One region of the Fusobacterium sp. FSA-380-WT-3A genome, then DNA from elsewhere that is predicted to be linked to it. Evidence: riboswitches for the same ligand, from Rfam matches in the RefSeq annotation. Region 1 holds a riboswitch; each other region holds the start of a gene.

Region 1 (3,286 bases):
ACTCAAACAGTATTTAAAGATTATACTATGAATACAAATACTATAGATGTATCAACAGGAAATCCAATAAGAGATTCCCACAATAGTGATTATCCATCAGTAATGGTTCCAAGTATTCAAATAGTAAAAAAAGATGGAGATAGAAGTTATTTCTTACATGGTGGTATAGCTGCTGGTGGAGGAAGTTTAAAATATGATAATGGAATATCAGCTTTTGAAGTTATTGGAGAAGGAATAGAAAAAACTTTTAGAGAAAAATTACCAAACACAACAGTAGATTATTTAGGAGGAAGTAAAGTAAAAGGTTCATCTTTTTATTATAATTTAAACTTAGGAATGGCTCAAAAGGTTAATGAAAAATTCTCTGTTGCTGGAGGAGTTAGATTTATTTATGCAACAAGAGCTTTAGAAGGAACAGGACATTATAATTTAGATTTAGACGGAAATGGTCCTATTCCAGCTGGAAAAGTAGATGTTAGTTTAGATTCAGAAAGAGAAGCCTATGGAATTGGTTGGTTAGTAGGATTTAACTATCAACCAATAGAAAGATTAAATATTGGTTTTAAATATGAAAGTGAAATTCAATTAGATTTTGAAGCTAAAAATGGAATGAATGGATTAAAAGTAAATTCTCCAATAAAAGAAGAGGATATATATGAAAATTTAGCAGGAAATCCTATAGTAAGAGAATGGTTAGTAGATGGATATAGAAACTTACCAGCAATGATGTCATTAGGAATTTCTTATGATGTTAATGATAAACTTACATTACTTACAAGTGGAAACTATTATTTTATAGAAGATGCTAACGATAGTAATGCTTATGCTCATTACACAAACGGATATGAAGCATCAGTTGGATTTGATTATAAACTAAATGAACAATATACTTTAATGGCTGGATATCAATACACAAATACAGGAGCTAATGAAGATACATACAAAGATACTGACTATGCTTTAGATGCTCATATGTATAGTATAGGACTTAAATATACTCCAAATGAAACTAGAACATATACAATAGCTTATTCATATGTAGATTATATTGATGGAACTTCAAAAGAGCATGGAACAACATTTGAAAAACAAGTTCATGCTATTGGATTAGCTGCTGAATTTAAATTATAATAAAAACTTGACAAATAAAACATAAAGTTATACAATACTTTTGAAAAAATTAAATAGATAACTTACTAGGGGAGCCAAAAAGGCTGAGAGGAGGTTCGACCTCGACTCTTATTACTTGAACCAGATAATGCTGGCGAAAGGAAGTAAAATTATTCCTCAGAAAGAGGCTTTGACTATTAAGTTATTTAAGAGGAAAATTTTATAAGAAGATTTATCCCTAGTAGATTTCTACTAGGGATTTTTTTATAGAAAAATTTTTGAGAAAGGAGGAAAATTTATGAAAATAATTTTAAATGGTGTTGAAGAGGAAATAGAAAAAGAAATTATTTTAAAAGAATTTATTGAAAAAACTTCAATAGAGAAAAATATAACTCTTTCTGGAGCAGTGGTTTTAATAAATGATAATCTTATTAAAAAAGATAATTGGCAAGATGTGACTATAAAAGAAAATGATGTTGTAGAAGTTCTAGTTTTTGTTTCTGGTGGATAAGAAAAAATATGTATATGAATAAAAATAAAAAATAAGTTGGAGGAAAAATGGATAAGTTAGTATTAAAAGGACATGAATTTGAAAGTAGATTATTAACAGGAACAGGAAAATTTTCTGATAAAAATTTGATAGCTCCAATGTTAAAAGCAAGTGGTTCAAACATTATAACAATGGCATTAAGAAGAGTAAACTTTTCAAATCCAAAGGAAAATGTTTTAAATTATATTCCTAAAGATGTAACATTATTACCTAATACATCAGGGGCTAGAAATGCTGAAGAGGCTATAAAAATAGCTAGAATAGCTAGAGAAGCTGGTTGTGGAGATTTTATAAAAATTGAAATAATCAATGATATGAAATATTTAATGCCTGACAATGAAGAAACAATAAAAGCTACAAAAGTATTAGCTGATGAAGGATTTATAGTTTTACCTTATATAGTTCCTGATTTAATTACAGCTAAAAAATTAGAAGAGGCTGGAGCAGCTGCTGTAATGCCTTTAGGTTCACCAATTGGTTCAAATAAAGGATTACAAACAAAAGCTCTAATAGAAATGATAAATGAAAATAAAAAAGTTCCTGTAATTGTAGATGCTGGAATAGGAACTCCATCTCAAGCAGCTGAGGCTATGGAAATGGGAGTTGACGCTGTATTAGTTAACACAGCTATTTCAACAGCTGAGGACCCTGTAAAAATGGGAGAGGCTTTCGCTTTAGGAGTAAAAGCTGGAAGAATGGCTTATCTTTCAAAATTAGCTAAAACTTCAAAATATGCTAATGCTTCATCTCCTCTTACAGATTTCTTATTTAGAGGTGACAAATAATGGGATTTTATTCTGTTGTAAAAGAATGGAAAGATTTTGATTTTGAAGGATATTTTTCAAAAGTTACTGATGAAGATGTAGTAGATAGTATTTATAAAGAACATCTAACAGAATATGACTTTCTAAATTTAATTTCTCCAATAGCAAAAAATCATTTAGAAGAAATGGCTAGAAGAGCCAATGAGATAAAAACACAACATTTTGGAAATGTGATATCTCTTTATATGCCAATATATATTTCAAATTTCTGTACAAACAACTGTACTTATTGTGGTTTCTCAAAGAAAAATCACATTGTAAGGAAACATCAAAATCTAGAGCAAATAGAGGAAGAAGCTAAAGAAATAGCAAAAACAGGAGTAGAACATATTTTAATGCTTACAGGAGAAGCTCACGGACTTGTAACTTTAGATTATTTAAAAGAAGCTGTAAAAATATTAAAAAAATATTTTAATTCTGTTTCAATAGAGGTTATGCCATTAGAAGAATGGGAATATAAAGAATTAGTAGATATTGGATTAGATGGATTAACAGTATATCAAGAAACATATAATGAAGAGAGATATGATGAAGTTCATTTATCTGGTAAGAAAAAAGATTATCATTTCCGTTTAAATACTCCAGAGAGAGGGGCAAAAGCTGGAATAAGAACTATTGGAATTGGACCTTTATTTGGTTTAAGTGAAATAAGAAAAGAAGCTTTTATGGCTGGAATGCATTTAAAATATTTAACTGATAATTATTTGAATTCATCTTTCTCAATCTCTTTACCAAGAATAAATCCAGCTGAAGGAGGATTCCAACCAGACCATCCACTAGATGATATAACTTTTGTACAATT
Region 2 (3,286 bases), on a different contig from region 1:
AGAAATTGATGAAGCACCTATGTTATACATAGGAGAAAAATTAGGACTTAAATATAATCCAAAAGATATTGAACCCTATACAGAGGATGAATTATCCCTTGTAGATATAGCAGTAGACCCAATAGAAGGAACAAGAATGACAGCTCAAGGACAACCTAATGCTATTGCTGTACTAGCAGCAGCAGAAAAAGGAGCTTTTTTAAAAGCACCAGATATGTATATGGAAAAAATGGTAGTTGGTCCAGAAGCCAAAGGAGTTATAGATTTAGATAAATCTTTAGAAGATAATATAAGAGCAGTAGCAAAAGCATTAAACAAAGAAGTAAAAGATGTTATGGTGGCTGTATTAGATAAACCTAGACATAAAAAAGTTATCCAAAGAATGAGAGATTTAGGAGTAAAAATGTATGTTTTTCCTGATGGGGATGTAGCCACTTCTATTTTGACTTGCCTAGTTGATTCTGAAGTTGATATGATGTATGGAATAGGTGGAGCTCCAGAGGGTGTTGTATCAGCTGCTGTTATTAGAGTTTTAGGAGGAGATATGCAAGGAAGACTTATCTTAAGAAGTGATGTAAAAGGTTCTGATGATAAGAATGATAAAATATCTCTTGATGAGGAAAGAAGATGTAAAGAAGCAGGGGTTGAAGTTGGAAAAAAATTGCTTCTTGAAGACATGGCAAAATCAGATGAAATTATTTTTTCAGCTACAGGTATAACTACAGGAGACCTTTTAGAAGGAGTAAAAAGAAAAGGCAATATTGCTAAAACTCAAACTCTTTTGGTTAGAGGAATGAGTAAGACAATAAGATATATAAATTCTGTACATAACTTAGACTTTAAAGATTCTCATCTTAATGATTTAGTAATATAGGTGTTTAATTATGCTATTTTATGAAGAATTTATAAAAAATATAAAAACTGATTTAAAAGTTCAAGGGAAAGAAAAATTTTCTCTTGAATTAAAAAGAACAGCAATGTGGTTAGGAACAGGGATTCCTTTTCTAATTGCTGGACTTTTACAAATATATATATATTTATCAAGTAAAGATATAAAAGATATTGTAGTAGGAGTTATTTTTCTTTTTCTTTCTTTTAAACATATAAAATTGTTTTTAAGTTATGGAATTGTACTTGATTTTGATAAAGATATATTAAAAAGTAAAGATGTGGAATTAAAATTTAAAGATGTTGAAAGTTGTGAACTAAGAGAAGAAGTAGTAGGAAAAAGAGGTAAAGTTCAACCTGTTTTAGATATTATTACTTTTGATAGAAGAAAAATTATTATACCATTGATGATGACAAAACAAGTTAGATTTGTAAGTTTAGTAGCAAGTAGATTAAAAACAAAATTTGTTATTATAAAATAAAATGTTATAGGACGAGAAAAGAGCACCCCTGGGAAAAGGTGCTCTTTTCTATATAACACAAAATAAATAGGATGAGTATAACGAAAAATTGATTTTAATCAATTATTTCTAGAAAAACCTTTGAGATTTCTCATAAAATTATCATACACTATTTTACAAAAAAATGCAAGAAAAATATTAAAATTAATCAAAAAAAAGTTAAAATTTATTCATTTTACATATATTGACATATAAAAAAAATAATAGTATAATGGTCGAGTAAAAAATAAATAACAGATTTATGCTAGGGGAGCTAATTTAGCTGAGAAGGAAAATTCCTGACTCTTAGAACCTGATATGGATAATACCAGCGTAGGGAAGCATAGGACTTAAACTATTTTTATATTTTTTTGTAGTTTAATTTAGTTTTATTGCTCTGTACTTTGGTACAGAGCTTTTTTTATTATTTTTTAAATATTAGGAGGAATAAAGATGTATTCAACACAAATGGAAGCAGCAAAAAAAGGAATTTTTACTAAAGAGATGGAAATTGTAGCAAGAGATGAAAATCTTTCTAGAGAAGAATTGATGGAAAAAATAGCTCAAGGAGTTATAGTCATTCCAGCTAATAAAAATCATAAAAATTTATATCCTAGAGCAATTGGAGAAAAAACAAGAGTTAAAGTTAATGTCAATTTAGGTGTATCTGAAGATTGTTGTGATTATTCTCAAGAGATGATAAAAGTTCAAAAGGCTATTGAATATGGGGCAGATGCTATTATGGACCTTAGTACTTTTGGAGATACTCAAAAATTTAGAAAAAATTTAGTTGAGAAATCAGAAGTTATGTTAGGAACAGTTCCTATGTATGATGCAGTTGTAAAACTTGGTAAAAATATAAAAGATATGACTGTTGATGATTTATTTAGAGTAGTCGAAATGCACTGTGAAGATGGAATAGATTTTTTGACTATTCATGCAGGATTAAATAAAACTTGTGTAGATAGATTAAAAAATAATAAAAGATTAACAAAAATAGTAAGTAGAGGAGGTTCTATACTTTTCCAATGGATGATAGCTAATGAAAGAGAAAATCCATTTTATGAATATTTTGATAGACTTCTTGAAATTTGTAGAAAATATGATGTAACTTTAAGTTTAGGGGATGGTTTAAGACCTGGAAGTATTTCTGATTCTACAGATGCTCCACAAATTCAAGAATTAATTATTTTAGGAGAATTAACAAAAAGAGCTTGGGAAAAAGATGTCCAAGTTATGATAGAGGGACCAGGTCATATTCCAATGCATGAAATAACAACTAATATGCAAATTGAAAAGAAATTATGTCATAATGCACCATTTTATGTTTTAGGACCATTAGTAACAGATATAGCTCCTGGTTATGACCATATTACTGCAGCTATTGGTGGAGCCATTGCTGCTGCTTCTGGAGCCGATTTTTTATGTTATGTAACACCTGCTGAACATTTAAGATTACCTACTTTAGAGGATATGAAAGAGGGAATTATGGCTTCAAGAATTGCAGGACATGCAGCTGATATAGCTAAAGGATTGAAAGGAGCTAGAGATTGGGATAATAGAATGAGTAAATATAGAGGAACTCTTAATTGGGAAGGAATGTTTGAAGAATGTATAGACCCAGAAAAAGCTAAAGAATATAGAAAGTCTTCAACTCCTGTAGAAGAAAAAGTTTGTACTATGTGTGGAGATTTATGTCCAGTAAAAAGATGTAATGAGATTTTAGAATAAAAAATCTAAAATAAAAGGAACTATTATAAATTTTATAATAGTTCCTTTTAAATTTAAAATTTTAATTTTTCAATTCTATCAAAAGCTTCTTTTAATTTTTCAATATTAACTGTACATGCAATTCTTATAAAACCTGAAGTTCCAAATCCATCACCAGGAATAGTTAC
Region 3 (3,286 bases), on a different contig from region 1:
CCTATAGTTGTTCCTATTATTACAAAAGGAATTGCCATTTTTAATGAAGAGAAAAAATATGGTAAAGTTGAAGAAATTTTTAATTTAATAAAAATATCCAATTTCGAAGCTCCCATACTTTTAAAAAGCTCTAGATGTTCTTCTTTTATTGATTTTAATCCCTGAGCAATATTTATAGTTACAGGGAAAAATGTAATAATTATTGCAACTAAAACTTTTGACCATATAGAATATCCAAACCATAAAATAAATATTGGAGCTATAGTGGTTATTGGAATCGTTTGACTAGTTACAATTATAGGATATATTGCATTTTCTATATTTTTATTAATATCCATAAATATTGCTAGTACTATAGCCAATACCAATGATATAGTTAAAGAAATAAATGAAATTTTTAATGTAGCTATCAAATGATGACAAATCAATATTTTTTTTAATTGCCAAAATCTTTCTATAATAAGAGTTGGCCAAGGTAATATAAAAGCTAGATTTACATATCTTGCTAATATTTCCCAAAATAAGAATAATATAATTGATAAAATCAAGGCTGGGGAATTTTTCTTCATCTACTTACCACCTCCTATATCAATTAAAATTTTTTCTTTAACCTCTTTTATAAATTCTAAATCCAATTTTTTTTCTTTAGGAATTATATATTCTTTAAAAGAATTTAAAGGTCTATTTTGACAAACTAAAATCCTATCAGATAAAAAAATAGCTTCATTTATATCATGAGTTATAAAAATTATACTCTTATCAAAATCTTTTAGTACTTCTAATAACCATTTTTGTAAGTTTTCTTTTGTTATAGCATCTAAAGCACTAAAAGGTTCATCCAATAAAAGAATATCAGCATCTGTCAACAAAGTTCTAATAAAAGAAACCCTTTGTTTCATTCCTCCTGATAACTCATAAGGATATTTTTCTTCATATTTCTCTAAATTTAATTTTTTTAGATAATCAATAGCCTTTTTTTTCTCTTCATTAAGATTTTTTTTACTTAGTTCTGATGGAAGAAGTATATTTTCTAAAACATTTCTCCAAGGAAGAAGAAGGTCTTTTTGAGGCATATAAGCAGTTTTTTTTCCTACTATATATCCTGAATTCATTTTTTTAATTCCACTTATTAATTTAATAATTGTTGATTTTCCACATCCACTACTTCCTACAATAGATAAAAATTCATTTTTTTTTAAAGAAAAAGATAAATCTTTTATTAATAAATCTTTTTTCTCATAAAAAAAACTTATATTTTCTACTTTTAAAACTGTTTCAGATGTTTTAAAAAATTCTTCTTTCAAATTTCCTCCTAAAATAAAAAAAATTATTCTCTAGAACCTTATTAGTCAAAGAAAATAATTATACAAAAAATATAAAATTATTCTTTGCCACTTCCCTCCGCTAGTGTTATCTAGATCAGGTAATTAAGGGTCTAAATTCTCAGCTAAAAGCTCCCCTAGTAGCTTGATTTTCAAAAAATATATTATCATAAAAATAAAATATTTTCAATAATAAAATTTTCTAAAATTTCATATTCTTTTATAGAATATTATGATAAAATTTAATTATAATATGAGTTCAAATGGGGAGGAAACTTTTATGAACCAACATGAAAATTTAGTTTTATTTTGGATAGGTACTTTAAGTTTTATTAGTGGTTATGCAAATGTCTATGGAATTATCTTACTTGGATTAACTCTCACTCATTTTACAGGGGATATTTCTAAAGCAGCTATTCATATAATAAATCATGTTACTGTTGATGAACAGATAATAAAAATTTTTATAGGGTTATTATTATTTTTAGGAGGAAATATTTTTTCAGGGGCTATTATTGGAGAAAGAGCTTTTAACATAAGAAAAAGATATGGGCTAATCTTTTTTGGAATTGGTTTTGCAATATTTTTTTCTTATATATTTTTTAAAGATAATAATAATTTCCTTTATATGCTTTGTTTTACAACAGGAATTCAAAATGGACTCTTTATGACTTATAAAGGTATCCTTATAAGAACTTCTCATTTAACAGGAAGTATCAGTGATTTAGGAGTCTATATAGGATATAAATTAAGAGGAATAAAAGTGGATAATATAAAAATTCTTTATTACCTTACCACTATCATAGCTTTTTTTTGTGGTGGAGTAGTTGCTACATATTTATATAATATTTTTAAAAATGATGCTCTTATAGTTATTCCTCTTCTTTATTTTTTAATTGGAGCTTCTTATTTTCAACTTCGTCGTGATTTTCAAGACACTAAATAATTTTTACATTAATATTATACAAGGAGAAATAAAATGATAAAAAAAGAACTTTTAAAAAAATATGTGGATTTATCTTTACAAATAGGAGTTAATATTCAAAAGGGACAAGCTCTTGTTATAATGTCTCCTATAGAAATTTATGAGTTTACAAGACTTTTAGTAGCAAGAGCCTATGAATTAGGAGCTAGTGAAGTTGTTGTCCACTGGAATGATGATTTTTGTAAAAAGATGACTTTTATCTATGGAGATAAAAAAATATTTGAAGAAATACCTAATTGGCAAGTGGAATCTTTAATGTGTTATGCTAATAAAGGAGCTGCTTTTTTAAGTATTGCTGCTAATGACCCAGAATTATTATCAGGTGTAGACAGTGAAAAAATAGCTCTTTATCAAAAAACTAGAAGTCAAGCATTAAAACCTTATTATGATAAAATAATGGTAAATGAACTTCAATGGAATATTATATCTGTTCCTACTTTAGTTTGGGCTAAAAAAATATTCCCTGGAAAGTCTGATGAAAAAGCTATAGATTTATTATGGGAAGCTATATTAAAATCTACTAAAGTAACAGAAGAAAATAATGCCACAGAAGTATGGAAAAATCATTTAAAAAATTTGGAAGAAAAAATGAATTATTTAAATAAAAAACAATTTAAAAAATTTAGAATAACAAACTCTCTTGGAACAGATTTGATGGTTGAACTTCCTAAAAATCATATTTGGGCTTCTGGAAAAGATGTTACAAAATCAGGAATAGAATTTGTAGCCAATATTCCTACTGAAGAAGTTTTTTCAATGCCTCATAAATATGGTGTAAATGGAGTTGTTTATGCTTCTAAACCTCTTAATTATGGTGGAAATTTAATTGATAATTTCTCTATAACTTTTGAAAATGGAAAAATTATAAAATTTACTGCTGAAAAAGGATATGAAGCTTTAGAAAATCTTATAAGTATAGATGAGGGAGCAAAATATTTAGGAGAAATTGCCCTTGTTCCTTATGATTCACCTATTTCTA

Evidence for each region. A riboswitch is a leader RNA that binds a small molecule or an ion and turns the genes downstream of it on or off. The one in region 1 is predicted to bind thiamine pyrophosphate.
Region 2: linked by a shared signal. The riboswitch ahead of thiC (phosphomethylpyrimidine synthase ThiC) and the one ahead of thiS (sulfur carrier protein ThiS) in region 1 are both predicted to bind thiamine pyrophosphate.
Region 3: linked by a shared signal. The riboswitch ahead of HF862_RS09725 (ABC transporter ATP-binding protein) and the one ahead of thiS (sulfur carrier protein ThiS) in region 1 are both predicted to bind thiamine pyrophosphate.

The regions. Positions count from the first base shown of each region.
Region 1 covers NZ_JABAFQ010000003.1:83,664-86,949, reverse strand. Annotated here, with positions in the region: gene HF862_RS03570 (OmpP1/FadL family transporter) at 1-1,131, shown strand, start outside; TPP riboswitch at 1,189-1,290, shown strand; gene thiS (sulfur carrier protein ThiS) at 1,409-1,621, shown strand; gene HF862_RS03560 (thiazole synthase) at 1,669-2,445, shown strand; gene thiH (2-iminoacetate synthase ThiH) at 2,445-3,286, shown strand, end outside.
Region 2 covers NZ_JABAFQ010000001.1:304,488-307,773, reverse strand. Annotated here, with positions in the region: gene glpX (class II fructose-bisphosphatase) at 1-874, shown strand, start outside; gene HF862_RS01490 (hypothetical protein) at 885-1,370, shown strand; TPP riboswitch at 1,646-1,745, shown strand; gene thiC (phosphomethylpyrimidine synthase ThiC) at 1,842-3,119, shown strand; gene HF862_RS01480 (aminotransferase class I/II-fold pyridoxal phosphate-dependent enzyme) at 3,173-3,286, opposite strand, start outside.
Region 3 covers NZ_JABAFQ010000026.1:2,252-5,537, forward strand. Annotated here, with positions in the region: gene HF862_RS09720 (ABC transporter permease) at 1-569, opposite strand, end outside; gene HF862_RS09725 (ABC transporter ATP-binding protein) at 570-1,304, opposite strand; TPP riboswitch at 1,380-1,471, opposite strand; gene HF862_RS09730 (YoaK family protein) at 1,603-2,268, shown strand; gene HF862_RS09735 (aminopeptidase) at 2,302-3,286, shown strand, end outside.